Regions from separate parts of the Arthrobacter sp. Dra40 genome, predicted to be linked through region 4. Evidence: riboswitches for the same ligand, from Rfam matches in the RefSeq annotation. Region 4 holds a riboswitch; each other region holds the start of a gene.
The links. A riboswitch is a leader RNA that binds a small molecule or an ion and turns the genes downstream of it on or off. The one in region 4 is predicted to bind cyclic di-AMP.
Positions count from the first base shown of each region.

Region 1: linked by a shared signal. The riboswitch ahead of AC5RWT_RS26285 (NlpC/P60 family protein) and the one ahead of AC5RWT_RS00400 (NlpC/P60 family protein) in region 4 are both predicted to bind cyclic di-AMP.
Region 2: linked by a shared signal. The riboswitch ahead of AC5RWT_RS12510 (NlpC/P60 family protein) and the one ahead of AC5RWT_RS00400 (NlpC/P60 family protein) in region 4 are both predicted to bind cyclic di-AMP.
Region 3: linked by a shared signal. The riboswitch ahead of AC5RWT_RS19200 (C40 family peptidase) and the one ahead of AC5RWT_RS00400 (NlpC/P60 family protein) in region 4 are both predicted to bind cyclic di-AMP.

Region 1 is NZ_JBNHHB010000120.1:13,819-15,894, reverse strand. Features, by position in the region: gene AC5RWT_RS26285 (NlpC/P60 family protein) at 1-799, opposite strand, end outside; cyclic di-AMP (ydaO/yuaA leader) riboswitch at 804-977, opposite strand; gene AC5RWT_RS26280 (C40 family peptidase) at 1,345-2,076, opposite strand, start outside.
Region 2 is NZ_JBNHHB010000023.1:11,917-16,381, reverse strand. Features, by position in the region: gene AC5RWT_RS12515 (NlpC/P60 family protein) at 1-711, shown strand, start outside; cyclic di-AMP (ydaO/yuaA leader) riboswitch at 972-1,146, shown strand; gene AC5RWT_RS12510 (NlpC/P60 family protein) at 1,151-1,942, shown strand; gene AC5RWT_RS12505 (HNH endonuclease) at 2,234-2,734, shown strand; gene AC5RWT_RS12500 (nucleotidyltransferase family protein) at 2,731-3,393, shown strand; gene AC5RWT_RS12495 (DUF6457 domain-containing protein) at 3,445-3,723, shown strand; gene AC5RWT_RS12490 (molybdopterin molybdotransferase MoeA) at 3,720-4,465, shown strand, end outside.
Region 3 is NZ_JBNHHB010000052.1:21,119-25,583, reverse strand. Features, by position in the region: gene AC5RWT_RS19205 (MDR family MFS transporter) at 1-132, opposite strand, end outside; gene AC5RWT_RS19200 (C40 family peptidase) at 413-1,303, opposite strand; cyclic di-AMP (ydaO/yuaA leader) riboswitch at 1,307-1,472, opposite strand; gene AC5RWT_RS19195 (LysR substrate-binding domain-containing protein) at 1,724-2,656, shown strand; gene AC5RWT_RS19190 (MFS transporter) at 2,793-4,154, opposite strand; gene AC5RWT_RS19185 (MBL fold metallo-hydrolase) at 4,151-4,465, opposite strand, start outside.
Region 4 is NZ_JBNHHB010000001.1:75,429-79,893, forward strand. Features, by position in the region: gene AC5RWT_RS00395 (MDR family MFS transporter) at 1-921, opposite strand, end outside; gene AC5RWT_RS00400 (NlpC/P60 family protein) at 1,454-2,353, opposite strand; cyclic di-AMP (ydaO/yuaA leader) riboswitch at 2,358-2,521, opposite strand; gene AC5RWT_RS00405 (aldehyde dehydrogenase family protein) at 2,944-4,407, shown strand; gene glsA (glutaminase A) at 4,410-4,465, opposite strand, start outside.

The sequences.
Region 1 (2,076 bases), on a different contig from region 4:
AGTTGACGCGAATAGCCACGTAGCCGGATCCGACGTTGGCGCTGGCCAGTGCGGTGGTGTAGCCGGTCCAGCCGCCGTGGATGGCCTGGCCGTTGCCCACATAAATGGCGATGTGAGCAACCCCGGCGCCGCCGTCGGCGTAGTACAGCAGATCGCCCGGCTGCGGGGTGGAGACCTGCGTGCCGTAGCTGAAGAACTGAGCGGGAGCCAGGTCACCCACCGAGTGGCCGGCAGCGCGCAGGGCCTTCTCCACCATGGCGGTGCAGTCCTGCGAGATGCCGATCTGGCTGTAGGCGGAGGAGACCAAGGTGGAGGCCGCGCCACTGGCGGATGCTGCGGCCTTGGCCGGGGCTGCCTGCACGGCAGGCGCAGCGGCGGCCTTGGCCGGGGCTGCCGGAGCGGCGGCTTCCTGGACGGTGGCTGGGGCCGCAGCGGGGGCTTCCGCGGCGATCGGGGCCACTTCCTCGGCCACGGTTTCGACAACAGGCTCCGGCTCCGGCTTCGGCGCCGGAGTGGACGTGATGTCGGGACGCGAGAAGGTCAGTTCGACCGCACTTGACGCCTGTACCGTGTCCATCTGCACGCGGCTGGGAACGGAAACAGTGGAGGCGGTACGTTCGATGGTTGCTGACTGCGCGGGAACCCCGGCGGTCAGGGCCAATCCGGACGCGGCAGCGATCACGGCTGCCGAGCGACCCATGGATCCGGCATTGGACGAGACGGCTTTGGAAATCGTCTCCAGCGGGTTGGTGCGGACGGAAACGGCGCGGTGGCGCCCCGTAGCGGTGTTATTGAACACGTTAAAGGCCTCTCCCAATGCCTGCGAGGTGAGCTGTCGGATTCGGATGGGAGTGCATCCGGTCGCAGTGCTCCCCGGCAAGGCCTGAGAGCACCTACGACTTAACCCCAAGGATTCTGTTAAGAACCCGAAATGTGGTTCCCCCGCCTCTGCCCGCGAAGTGTAGCGAACGGACTCCGGACGGTGGCAGAGCTCGGCAATCCACCCGGAGGTGCCAGCCGTCTGACAGCTGGCACGCGTTTGAGCGTATACGATGAACCGCCGATTGTCACATTCTGATCACGGAACGGTGATCTTTAGATCACGGAACCCACGGCGGCCGGCTGTGCGGCTGTTGTTACGGGCGGTTTGCGGGGCCCGGCAGCCGCTTAAACGCCGCAGCCACCTAAACATCGCAGCCACCTAAACGCGGCCACCACCTAAACGCCGCAGCCGCTTAAACGCGGCCACCACTTAAACGCCGCAGCCGCTTAAACGCGGCCACCACTTAAACGCCGCAGCGCGCCCCAAAGGACGCGCTGCGGGAAAGGCCGTGACGAAAGGTTTTAGCCTGCCGGACGGATGAAGACCGGACCGGAGCCGATGTATGCGCTGGCCAAGACGGTGCTGTAGCCCGTCCAGCCGCCGTGAACGGCCTGGCCGTTGCCGACGTAGATGGCAACGTGAGGCACGCCGGCGCCGGCGTTGGCGTAGTAAATGATGTCGCCCGGCTGAGGGGTGGAAACCTGCGTGCCGTAGGCGAAGAACTGCGCCGGGGCGAGGTCTCCCACCGCGAAGCCCGCCGCGCGCAGGGCATTTTCGACCAGTGCAGTGCAGTCCTGGCTGACACCGATCTGGCCGTAGGCAGAAGCGACGATGGCGCCGGCAACACCGCTGGCGGCAGCTTCGCCGACCTTTTTGTCTGCTGTTTTGGCGGTCTTGCCCTCGTTCGATCCGGCAGCATTGCCGGTCGTCGTCGTCGGGTTGATCTCGTTTGATACGGCCTGGACAACGGCCTCGGGCGCCGGGGTGGACGTGATCCCGGCACGTTCGAAGGTCAGTTTCACGGCTGCGGAGGCCTGCACGGCTTCCACCTGCACGCGGGCCGGGGCTTCGACGCCGCGGTCAACGCTGACCGCCTGGGCAGGCATGGTACCGGTCAGAACCAGACCGGTAGCGGCGGCGATCACGGCACCTTGGCGTCCAACGGTTCCCGCATTCGCGGTAACAGCCTTGGAAATCGTCTCAAGCGGGCTCGTGCGGACAGGGGTCGCACGATGGCGGCCCGCAGTAATGCT
Region 2 (4,465 bases), on a different contig from region 4:
ATTACTGCGGGCCGCCACCGTGCGACCCCTGTCCGCACTAGCCCGCTTGAGACGATTTCCAAGGCTGTTTCCGCAAACGCCGGAACTGTTGGACGCCAAGGTGCCGTGATCGCCGCCGCTACCGGCCTGGTTCTGACCGCTGCCATTCCGGCACAGGCCGTCAGTGCCGACCGTAGCGTGGATGCCCCGGCCCGCGTGCAGGTGGAAGCCGTACAGGCCTCCGCGGCCGTGAAGCTGACCTTCGAACGTGCCGGGATCACCTCCACCCCGGCACCGCAGACCGTCGTCCAGGCCGTATCGAACGAGATCAACCCGACGACCGGCGACGACGCCGGATCGGACAAGGGTAAGTCCACCAAGAAGGCCGGCGAAGCTGCCGCCAGCGGAGCGGCCGCCGCCATCGTCGCCGCCGCCTACGGCCAGATCGGTGTGGGCCAGGACTGCACCGCCCTGGTCGAGAACGCGCTGCGTGCGGCTGGCTACTCGGTCGGCGACCTCGCCCCGGCACAGTTCTTTGCCTACGGCACGCAGGTTTCCACGCCGCAGCCGGGCGACATCATCTACTACTCCAACGGCGGTGCTGGCGTGGCCCACGTGGCCCTCTACGTTGGCAACGGCCAGGCGGTCCACGGCGGTTGGGCCGGCTACAGCACTGTCCTGGGCAGCGCCTACATCGGCTCCGGCCCGGTGTTCATCCGTCCGGCGGCCTAAGCCTTCCTGACGTTCTCAGCTGTTTGTATCGCGGCGCGCCTTTCGGGGCGCGCCGTCGGTCATTAAGGGCGCGGTTCGACGGCGGCATGCGGGTGCCGGAGCGGGGGCTTCGGTGCCTGCCGAACAACCTCCGTAACCTAAAGATTACCGTTCCGTGATCAGAACGTGACAATGCTCGCCGAATCGTATACGCTCTAACTCGTGCCAGCTGTCAGACGGCTGGGACCTCCGGGTGGATTTGCCGAGCTCTGCCACCAACCGGAGTTCGTTCGCAAAAACTTCGCGGGCAGAGGCGGGGGAACCAAATTCGGGTTCCGTACAGGAACCCTTGGGGTTAAGTCGTCAGGACTCTCAGGCTTTGCCGGGGAGGACTACGGCCGGGTGCACTCCCATCCGAATCCGACAGCTCACCTCGCAGGCATTGGGAGAGGCCTTTAACGTGTTCAATAACACCGCTACAGGGCGCCACCGCGCCGTTTCCGTCCGCACCAACCCGCTGGAGACGATTTCCAAAGCCGTCTCATCCAATGCCGGATCCATGGGTCGCTCTGCAGCCGTTATTGCTGCCGCCTCCGGATTGGCCCTGACCGCAGGCATCCCCGCGCAGTCAGCCACCGTCGAACGCACCGCGTCCACCGTGTCCGTCCCCAGCCGCGTGCAGGTGGACACCGTGCAGGCTTCCAGCGCCGTCCAACTGACCTTCTCGCGCCCCGACATCAAGTCCACTCCGGCACCGGAGCCGGAGCCTGTGGTCGAAGCCGTGGCCCAGGAAGTGGCACCGGTTGCCGAGGAGGCTGCAGACGCAGCACCCGCCGCCGTGCAGAAGGCCGCACCGGCCGCACCGGCCGTAGCCAAGGCCGCAGCAGCTCCCGCCAAGGCAGCCGCGCCGGCCGCTGCCTCCGCCAGCGGCGTGGCGTCCACCCTGGTCTCCTCCGCTTACGGCCAGATCGGTATTTCGCAGGACTGCACCGCCATGGTGGAGAAGGCCCTGCGCGCCGCCGGTAAGTCGGTGGGCGACCTCGCCCCGGCTCAGTTCCTCAGCTACGGCACGCAGGTTTCCACCCCGCAGCCGGGCGACCTGCTCTACTACTCCGACGGCGGCGCCGGCGTCGCGCACATCGCCATCTACGTAGGCAACGGCCAGGCCGTCCACGGCGGCTGGACCGGTTACACCACCGCGTTGGCCAGCGCCGACGTCGGATCCGGCTACGTAGCCATCCGCGTCAACTAGGCTTCGCCTTCCCGGTCCACTGGACCGTCCACCGGCCCCGGTCCACGCCCAGCGTGCACCGGGGCCGGCGGCGTTTCAAGCCGCAGGGCAACGCGGCCGGTGGATCCACCGGCGGCCGGGAAACAACCGGTAACAGCTGGCTGCTCCGGTCCGATACGCCCCACCGGCAGCGAAAAAAGTTAGCGCAGAACGTACCGGCCGTCATACTCTTTGACTGTTAGTGCAGAAAATCCAGTCCCTGACCGGAACTGAAGCGCCGGTCGGGTAGGCCACACTCCAAGAGGAATGTGCATGCGCACACTCGTTCTGAATGCCGGATACGAACCGCTGGCGGTCGTCACCTTCCGCCGGGCGTTGCTTCTTGTGCTCACCGGCAAGGCCAGCGTGATCGCCGAGGACGGTGATCCCGTCGTCGGCCCGAACGACATCCTGGGACGTCCCTCGGTGATCCTGCTTAACCGGTACATTAAGATCCCGTACAATCAGGACACCGCTGTGACCCGCCGCGGAGTGCTGCGCCGCGACAACCACCTGTGCGCGTATTGCGGCAAGACGGCCACCACGGTGGACCACGTCAAGCCGAGGTCGCGCGGAGGCGAGGACAGTTGGGAGAATTTAGTGGCCTGCTGCCTGCGCTGCAACAACGCCAAGGGCGACCGCACCCTCGCCCACATGGGCTGGAGCCTGCGGTTCACGCCCCGTCCGCCCAGCGGTGCCCGCTGGCGCATCCGTGACCTGGATCGGCCTGCACCGGCCTGGAGCCAGTTCCTCGACACCCATACCGCCGCGTGACGGCTGCCGATTTCGACGCCGTCGTGCTGGCTGGCGGCCGCTCCTCGCGGTTGGGCGGAAGCCCCAAGGCACTGCTGCAACTCGACGGGTCCACGCTGTTGCGCCGCACGCTGGAGGCCGTCCGCGGTTCCCGACTGATCGCCGTCGTCGGCCCGGATGACCTGCTGGCGGAAGTGGACGCTTTCCGCCGGTCGGTGGATCCCGCACCCCGCCTCCTGCTGGCCCGGGAAGACCCGCCGTACTCCGGTCCGGCAGCGGGCATCGCGGCCGGGGTCCAGGCCCTGACGGCCGATGACGACGGCGGGGCCCCGGGCCGGGCGCCGTTCACCCTGCTCCTTGCCTGCGATATGCCGTTGCTGGCCGGGCTGCCCGAACTGCTGCTGGGCGGTGCCGCCCGCGCACCGGAGGCGAAGCTCTGGATCCCCGTGGACGCCGACGGCAAGCGGCAGCAGTTGGCGTGCTGCGCGGACAGCGCGGCCTTGGCGGCAGCGGTGCAAGAGGCCGGGGGAGCGGCCGGGCTGGCCGGCCAACCGGTCCGGAACCTGCTCGACGGCCTGCCGGCGGTAGAGCTCCTATTGGAGCGGGCCGGGCTGTACACATCGGACGTCGACACCTGGCAAGACGCGGACCGCTTTGGCATTGCCCCGCCCGCGCCGTAGCCTGAAACAAACGTCGTACTTGCCCGCTTACCGGGCGGATCGGAGGCCATTGTGTCCGGAGCGGCCGAACAGCTCTCCCCGTATGTCAGCGAACTGCTGCAGGCGCTGGAACTTGAGGACATGCCGGTGGACATCGACGCCGTGCTAGGGCTGGCCGGCGTGGCCGCACACAGCGTGGTCCGTCCCGCCGCGCCGCTGACCACCTTCGTGGTGGGCTACGCCGCCGGCTTCGCGGCCGCCACCGGGCAGGCCACACCGGAGGTGGCCATGCGCGCTGCCTCCCGCGTGGCCGACGAAGTTGCCCGCCGCCACGGCGCAGTACAGGAGTGAGCTCCGGGCTTCGCTGGGAAGACGCCCGGGCCGCCGCCTACGCGGCCGGCCAGGCGGCAGCCATCCGGCCGGCCACCCCCGTGGAACTGGCAGCTTGCGCCGGGCGCACGCTGGCCGCCGACCTGCCGGCGCTGCTTCCGGTGCCGCACTACGCCTCGTCCGCCATGGACGGCTGGGCCATCGCCGGCACCGGGCCGTGGCAGCTGGTGCCGGCCGGCACGCCGCTGCGGCCGGGGCAGGCCGCCCCGGTGGTCACCGGCGGCCTGATCCCGGACGGTGCAGACAGCGTGCTGCGCAGCGAATGCGGGGCCACGACGACGCAGCAGCTTGAGTTGTGCCCGGGGACCTCGGAGCGGGAATTGGCCGCCGGACGCCACATCCGTCCGGCCGGCGAGGAGACCCCAGCCGGCGCCGTCGTGGTAGCAGCCGGGACCGTGCTGACCCCCGCGCATCTGGCCGTCGCGGCGGTCTGTGGCCACGATGCGCTTCCCGTTGCCGCGGTGCCGCGGGTCGCGCTGCTGCTCACCGGCGACGAAGTCGTCACCTCCGGGATCCCCGCGCCCGGCCGGGTGCGCGATACGTTCGGCCCCACCCTGCCGGCCATCATCGCCCGGTTCGGTGGCGAGGTCGCCGACAGCCGGCGGCTGCCCGACGACTTCGCCGCCACGGCGGAGGCCATCGCCGGCTGTGGCGGCGACGTGGTGGTCACCACCGGCGGGACCGGCACGTCCGCCGCCGACCA
Region 3 (4,465 bases), on a different contig from region 4:
CACCACGAACGCCGAGACCAGCAGGATTCCGATCACCCGGCGGTTCCGGCGGGCTTCACCAGCCGTGTAACCACCGCCGTGCGCCGGTCCAGACAACGCCGGGGCACTGTTCTTCAACGGTTTTTGGCTCACGGGAGGATCCTCGGGTGGAGTTCGTGCTGTTGTGGGCGGGCCGCAGGAGGGCCAAAAAACGGCGCCGAATTGGCGGAATAGTAGTCTAACCCGCGTCCGCGTAAGCCTATTCCCACCGCGCAGGAACCTCCACAAGACAACGACGGCGGTGCTCGCCGGGCGGGGCCGCCTCCGGTCCTTTTAAAAGAGGAGAAGCCCCGCCGGCGCAAGGCCGACGGAGCTTCCCTGTGGTCCTGGGCCGGTAGTTGGGGGAGTAACCGGACCAGGAGTCTTGGGGGTGCTACATCGTGTAGTAGCCGGTAACGGGCATGGCGTGGACGTCGTGCACCATGGTGCCCTGGCTCGGGTTCAGCGCGCTGATCATCTTGCCGTCGCCGAGGTAGATGCCCACGTGGCCGCCGCCGTTCTGCACCACCAGGTCACCCGGCTGCGGGCTGCTGGTCGGCGTCAGGACACTGCCCTGCTCCTGGCTGAGGCGGGGCAGGTCAACGCCAGCCTGGGCGTAGACCCACTGGGTGAAGCCGGAGCAGTCCCAGCCGGCGGTGGAGGTGCCGCCCCAGACGTAGGGGGTGCCCTGGCCGGACATGGCAATGTCCACGATGCTCTTGTTGCCGCCGGTGGAGGCAACCGAGATGTTGGCGCTGGCCAGCGAGACCGTGGCCGTATCCGTCGAGGCGGCCTGCGTCGAGGAGGCGAGCTGGACTGCCTGGCCATCAACGGCCTGGCTGCCCTGCGCGGAGCCGGTCAGGGCGATCTGGTCGCCCGGGTAGATGATGGAGTACGCGCCCAGGCCGTTGATGGCCAGCACGTCCTGCACGTTCTTGCCGTACTGGGCGGCAATGGTGCCCACAGTGTCGCCCGCGACGACGGTGTGGGTGGTGGCGCCGGCAGCCGAACTGGTTACGGACGCCCGCTCCACCTCGAAGCCGGCATTCGCCGGAGCGGCAACGGTTTCCGCGGCGTCGGCGGAGCCATACGTCGGGACGTTGACCTCGGCGGCGGCGTTGGCCGGCAGGCCGGCGCCCAGCATTAGGCCTCCGGCGGCAGTGACCACGGCAGCCCCGCGACCGACGGTGCCGGCGTGGGATGAAACGGCGTTGGACAGGCCGGCAATGGCGGTGTTGCGGACCGGGGTGGCACGGTGGCGTGCGCGGTTGTTTTTGAGCAGCAAGAAATTACCTCTCCCAATGCCTGCGAGGTGAGCTGTCGGGTTCGGATGGGAGTCACCCGGCCGTGCGGCAGTGCGGCATGCACTTCGTACGGCTTAACCCCAAGAGCCCCAGAGGGGCCCGAAGAAAATGGGTCCCCCGCCTCTGCCAGATGTCTAGCGAACGAACTCGGTAAGGCTGGCAGAGCTAGGCAATACCCACCGAGGACGACGGCGCATGATCGCCGACGTGGTGATTACACTACATAACGGTTCGGTAACTGTCCAAGCCCTGATGGTTAGCTGTGGATAACCTGAAAACGGCTCCCCGCGGGCACGGCCAGCCAGCGTTTAACTACCACTGCATCAAACGCTCGACGCTACATTCGACGAACAATCCGGCCCGTCAGGCGTCCCCTCCTTGGTTACTTGTACGCTGGCGGGGTGGTGAACTTCACGCTCAAACAGCTGCAGTACTTCGTGGCAGTCGCCGATCACGGCTCGATCTCCGCGGCCGCGGCTGCCAGCCACATCTCCCAAGCGGCCATGTCACAGTCGCTGACCGACCTGGAACGGATCGTCGGCGCGCAGCTGATGGTCCGGCACCGGTCCCGCGGAATCGCGCTGACCGGTGTCGGCCAGCAGTTCCTGCGCGACGTGCGCAGCCTGGTCCGGCATGCCGACGAGGTGCAGAACAGCATCATCGAACGGCAGCAGGGACTGGTAGGCCCGCTGGCCATCGGCTGCTACAGCACGCTCTCGGCCTTTTGGGTTCCGGTCATCAGCGAACGCTTCATCAAACCCCATCCGCGGCTCACGGTGACCATGGAGGAAGGGGAAGCCGCCGAGCTGCAGCACCGGATGCAGGAGGGCTATTTGGATGCGGTGCTGACCCACACCCGGCACCTGTTGCCCGGCGTGCAGGCGCGCACGGTCAAGGAAGGCCGGCCCTATGTGCTGCTGGCTGCCGACCATCCGCTGGCTTCCCGCACCAGCATCAAACTGGAGGAACTGGCAGACGAGGACTTCGTCTCCTTGGACATCCCGACCGTGCGGGACAATCAGTTGGTCAACCTGCGGCTGTCCGGGCTGGATCCGAAGATCGCCTGGCGTTCCTCCAGTTTCGAAGCCGTCCGCGGCATGGTGGCCCGCGGCCTCGGCTACACCGTGCTGGTGCAGCGACCGCCGGGCAACCACAGCTACGACGGCCTGCCGTTGGCCACGGTGGAGATCGACGGCCCGGTCGGGCACAGCGATGTCTGCGTCGCCTACGCCAGCGTCACTCGGCCCAGCCTCAGGCTGAAGGCCTTCCTCGACTTTTGCGCGGAGGTTGGCGGCGCCGAGCCGAGCGGCTCTCGGGAGGGTACGACGGCGTAACGCGAAGTGGCGGCGCGGCGGTCGCGGCGCTGGTACCGTGCGGGCAGGCGTACGACGGCGGCCCGCTGCCTTAACGGCGACGCGGCGGCCGCTGCGCTGGGCAACGGCCGCCGTGAGGTCCGGCGTGCTGGCGGAACTACATATTTTCCGCGGTGAGGTCCTTGTCCTTGCCTTCCTTGACCCCCAGGATGCACAGCCCTGCCAGCACGAACGCGCCGGCCCAGACTGCGGCCACCAGCCATAGCTCACCGCCGGCGGCCAGGACCAGGCCGCTGGCGATCATGGGGGTGAAGCCGGCGCCCAGCGTGGAGGAGAGCTGGTAGACCAGCGAGGCACCGGTGTAGCGCATCCGGGTCGGGAACAGCTCTGCCGTAAACGCCCCGAACGGCCCGAAGATGGTGCCCTGGATGACGCCGTTGGCCAGGAACAGGCCGGTGGCGAACAGCCACAGCGTCCCGAGTTCAAGCATCCACATGATGGGGAAGGCCAGGACGGCTCCGGCCACGATGCCGATCAGCATCACCGGACGGCGGCCGAGCTTGTCACTGTGCCGGGCCGCGAACCAGATGGCCACGACGGTCAACGCCGCGCCGATCGCCTTGATGTTGAGGACGCCGGTGCGGTCGAGGCCGACCTCATCCACCACATAGGAGATGGCCCACACGGTCATCAGGCCCTGCACGGTGTAGGAGCTCATCCCCACCAGTGTGCCCATGATGACGTTCTTCGGGTATTTCGTGAGCACCTCAAGGATCGGGATCTTCTTTTCTTCGGCCTTGTCTTCCAGGGCTAGGAACAGCGGCGACTCGGCCACCTTGAGGCGTACGACCAGGCCGATGCCCACCAAGACGACGCTGATCAGGAACGGCAGCCGCCAGCCCCACGTCAGGAACTGATCGTCCGGCAGAACGGACACGGCCGAAACCGCGAGCGTGGCCAGCACCGCACCGGCGGGGCCGCCCATGTTGGCGAAACTGGCAGCGAATCCGCGGCGCTCCTTGGGCGCGTGTTCCAGGGCCATCAGCATGGCACCGCCCCACTCACCGCCGACAGCCAATCCCTGCACGATGCGCAGGACGATCAGCGCCAGCGGAGCAGCCATGCCGATCTGGGCTGTGGTCGGCAGAAGTCCGATCAGGGTGGTGGCCACGCCCATGAGCATCATGGAGGTAATCAGCACGCCCTTGCGGCCGAGCCGGTCACCGAAGTGGCCGAAGACGATGCCGCCGACCGGCCGGGCGAGGTAGCCGACGGCCAGCGTGGCGAAGGAGGCGAAGATGCCGACCGCGGGGTCCAGGTTCACGAAGAACACGGAGTTGAAAACCAGCGCCGCGGCGGTGGCGTAGAGGATGAAATCGTAGAACTCGATGGCACTGCCCAGAAAGCTGGACGCCAGAATGCGCCGCATCTCGGGAGTGTTAAGGCTGGGAACCTTCACATCCTCCGCATGTTTTCCGGGCGTAGCAGGGGCCGACGCCGTCGTCGTGTCATTGCTCATTGTGCAGTCACCATTTCATAGTGTTCGTCTCCGGTGGCTCGAGTGGCCACCGGGTCGCTGGAAGAGAAGGAGATGACGTCCAGATCGTTGGGGATCAGGAACGTGCCGTTGAAGTCCTTGCCGTGTGCTTCCCAGACCGCGTCCGGTGTGGTTCCCGGCACCAGGTGGTGCAGCGCCAAGGTGCGCGCCCCGGCGTCGTGCGCGATGTCGATGGCATCCTGGGGTGACGTGTGGGACCTGCGGTGGTGGTCGATCGACGCCCGGGCTTCGGCGGAATCGATGCTGCCGTACGCCCGCTGTACCCACTCGAA
Region 4 (4,465 bases):
CGCCATGCTCAGGGCCATCAGCCCCACGGACATGGAGAAATTGACCGTGCGGAAGGGCCGCAGATCCAGCAGCGCCTTGTCCGCGCGCTGCAGCCGCAGCTGGCGCAGCAGGAACACCAGCAGCGCCACTCCACCGGCCGCGAACGCGATCCACATCGCGGCACCCGAGGTGGGCTCCGCCGTCGTTGTTCCGTGCCCGGAACCCACCTGGCTGAGGCCGTAAATCAGACCGCCGAAGCCAATAGCGGACAGCACCACCGACGGCACGTCCAGCGGCACCTGCCTGGGCTCGCTGACGTTCTGGATCCGTCGGTTGCCGACCAACAGCATGGCCAGCGCGATCGGCAGCACCAGCCAGAACATCCAGCGCCAGGACAGCGTGTTCAGAATGAGGCCGGAGATGGTCGGGCCGATCGCCGGTGCCACCGAAATGACAATCGAGACGTTGCCCATGGTCTTGCCGCGGTCCTCCGCCGGAACCAGGTTCATCAGCGTGGTCATCAGCAGCGGCATCATGATCGCCGTGCCCGACGCTTGCACCACGCGCGCCACCAGCAGCACCTCGAACCCCGGAGCCAGCGCGGCCAGCAGCGTGCCCGATGAGAACAGCAGCATGGCGGCGGTGAACACCTGGCGCGTGGTGAAACGCTGCAAGAGGAATCCGGTCACCGGGATGACCACCGCCATGGTCAGCATGAATGCGGTGGTCAGCCATTGGGCCGCGCGGGCGCTGATGTTCAGGTCTTCCATCAGGTCGGTCAGGGCCACGGACATGATGGTTTCGTTCAAGATCACCACAAACGCGGAAACCAGCAGGATGCCGATCACGCGTCGGTTGCGGCGCGACTCGTCCGCCGTCAAACCGCCCTTGGTCTGTCTGGGCTGCGCCGAGGCACTATTCGTCAACGGTTCATTGCTCACGGGAGAATCCTCGGGTGGATTGCGTGCTGTTGTGGTCGGCCGGTAGGGGCCAAGAACGCCGCAGAAACGGCGGAATAGTAGTCTAACTCTCGGTCACCAGCGCCTATTCCCGCTCCGCTCCAAGCTCTGCCACATAACGACGGCGGTGCTCGCCGCCGCGGCCGCGTCACCTGGGAGTTGGGCGGGGAAGCCGGGGGCCCGGTCCTGACGTTCTGGCCTTGGGCCAGCGCTGGACGGTGTGGTGCATGCCCCCGCTAAAGAAGAGAAGCTCCGCTGTTAAAGAGGAGCGCCCGCTTAAAGACGAGCCCGCGAGGTAAGGAGGAGCTGCCCGCGGGTTGTGGAGGAGGTGCCGGCAGGTTAAAGAGGAGAGGACGAGCGATAAACCTCTTGAATCCAGGGGCGCGGTCGAAGAGGATGCCCCGCCTTTAAACGCCATTAAAGAGGAGAGGCCCCGCCGGCGCATGGCCGACGGGGCTCCCTGTGATCCTGGCCCGGCCGTTGGGGGAATAACCGGCCCAGGAGACTGTGGGTGCTAGATGGTGTAGTACCCGGTTACCGGCATGGCGCTCACGTCGTGCACCAAGGTGCCCTGGCTCGGGTTGAGCGCGCTGATCATCTTGCCGTCGCCCAAGTAGATTCCGATGTGGCCGCCGCCGTTCTGCACCACCAGGTCGCCCGGCTGCGGGTTGCTGGTCGGAGTCAGGGCGCCGCCCTGCATCTGGCTGGTGCGGGGCAGGTCCACGCCGACCTGGGCGTAGACCCACTGGGTGAATCCTGAGCAGTCCCAGCCACCGGTGCTGGTGCCGCCCCAAACGTAGGGGGTGCCCAGGCCGGTCATCGCGATGTCCACGATGCTCTTGTTGCCGCCGGTGGAGGCAGGCTTGATGTCGGCGCTGGCCAACGAGACCGTGGCGGTGTCGGCCGGTGCAGCCTGCGTCGCCGCGGTGGCTACGCCGGCGCCCTGGGCAGCTTGGCCGCCGGACTGGGCCTGCGCGGAACCGGTCAGTGCGATCTCGTCGCCCGGGTAGATGAGGGTGTAAGCGTTCAGCCCGTTGGCGGCCAGCACATCCTGCACGTTCTTCCCGTACTGGGCGGCGATCGTGCCTACGGTGTCGCCGGCGACCACGGTGTGGGTGGCGGCGTCGGAAGCAGCTTCGGTGGTAACCGAGGCCCGCTCCACCTCGAGGCCGGCGTTGGCCGGGGCGGCAACGGTGTCGGCCACATCGGCTGCACCGTAGGTCGGGACGGTGACATCGGCGGCGGCGTTGGCCGGCATGCCGACGCCCAGCATCAGGCCACCGGCGGCCGTGACAACGGCGGCACTGCGGCCGACGGTGCCGGCGTGGGATGAAATAGCGTTGGACAGGCCAGCCACGGTGGTGTTGCGAACGGGGGTGGCGCGGTGGCGTGCACGGTTGTTTTTGAGCAGCAAGAAGTAAACCTCTCCCAATGCCTACGAGGTGAGCTGTCGGATTCGGATGGGAGTCACCCGGTCGTGCGGCAGTGCGGTATGCACTCCACGCGACTTAACCCCAAGGGCCCCAAGAGGGCCCGGAAAGTGGGTCCCCCGCCTCTGCCAGATGTCTAGCGAACTAACTCGGGAAGGTTGGCAGAGCTCAGCAATACCTTCCGAGGACGACGGCTATGATCGCCGACGTGATGATTACGTTACATAACGGTTCGATAACTGTCCAAGTCCTGAAATTTACCTGTGGATAACCTGAAAGCCCGAAAACTTTAATGATCCAAGGCCCGTTTCGCGCCGAAACGAAAGAGCCGGACTGCTACATCCCTTGGAACAGACAGCGGTCGCCACCCCTTTTTTAGGTCCATTTCCGCGCTTCCCGAGTGAACATCATCACCAAATGGGGCCGTCTCGACCCTCTCCCACAAGGCACTTGACTGCCATTGTCGGAGTCCGCCGGCGGGAGTAGGCTCCGGATTATCCGGGCCGCGGGAACGGCCGGCGCTTCGGCTTGGCCGGCGGCGTGGCCCAGCCACTTCGGAGAGGAATGAAGCGCCATGCCCATCACCCGCGATCTGATCATCAACGGCGAGCACGTCCCGGCGGTTTCCGGCAAGACCACCGAGGACATCAGCCCCTACACCGGTGACACTTACGCCACCGTCGCCGCCGCCGGTCCGGAGGATGTCACGCGCGCCGTCGACGCGGCGTCGTCGGCCTTCGACTCCTGGGCCGCCACCCCTCCCACTCAGCGGGCGAAAATCTTCCTCAAAGCAGCCGATCTGCTGGAGGAACGGATGCAGCAGGGCATCGAGTTGATGGCCGGAGAGGTCGGGGGAGTAGCGGTCTGGGCCGGCTTCAACGTCCAGTTGGCCGCCAACATCCTGCGCTCGGCCGCGGCGGCCACTACCGCTCCGCGAGGTGATGTGCTCGCCACCGACCTGCCGGGCAAGTTCTCGCTCTCGGTCCGCCAGCCCTATGGTGTGGTGGCGGCGCTCTCGCCCTGGAACGCGCCCTTCATCTTGGGCATCCGCGCCATGGCCATCCCGCTGGCCGTGGGCAATACGGTGGTGCTCAAGCCCAGCGAGGACGCACCGCTCGCCTGCGGCCTGTTCCTCGCGGACGCCCTGTTGGACGCCGGACTGCCGCCGGGCGTGCTCAACGTGATCACGAACGACCGCGCGGACGCGAACGACGTAGTCAGCACGTTGATCTCCGACCCGCGCGTGCGGAACGTGAACTTCACCGGTTCCACCAAAGTCGGACGAATCATTGGCACGCTGGCCGCGCAGAACCTGAAGCCGGCGGTGCTCGAGCTTGGCGGCAAGAACTCGCTGGTGGTGCTGAAAGACGCAGACATCGATTACGCCGTCCAGGCGGCGGCTTTCGGCGCGTTCATGAACGCCGGGCAGATCTGCATGTCCGTCGACCGGGTGATCGTGGACCGCAGCATCTCCGAGGAATTCTCCAGCCGCTTTGCAGAGAAGGTGGCCAAGCTGCCCACCGGCGACCCGATGAACCAGGCCACCGTCATTGGGCCGCAGGTCAACCAGAGCTCGGCGGACCGGCAGTACGCACTGATCGACGACGCCGTCTCCAAGGGCGCGCAGGTTCTGGCCGGCGGAGAGAAAGCGGGCCAAGCGGTGGTGCCAGCGACGGTCCTGTCAGGCATCACGGAAGAGATGCGGATCTACGAGGAGGAAATCTTCGGTTCAGCCACCACCGTGATGGAGGTGGACGGCCCGGAACAGGCGGTGAAGCTGGCCAACGATACCAACTACGGACTCACCTCCGGCGTCATCACCGAGAACATTGCAGAAGGCCTCAATGTGGCGCAGCAGCTCAAGACCGGCATCAGCCACGTCAACGACCAGCCGGTGCAGGACGAGCCGATGGCCCCGTTCGGCGGCATCCACGAGTCGGGCTACGGCAAGTTCGGCGGCCAGGCCGGCATCAATTCGTTTACCGAGGAGCGCTGGATCACCATCCAACAGAGCGGACACGCCCAGTACCCGTTCTAGCTTCAGTCGCGGATCCGTACGGCGGTCTCGCGCATGTAGCGGTCTACATGGGCGTACG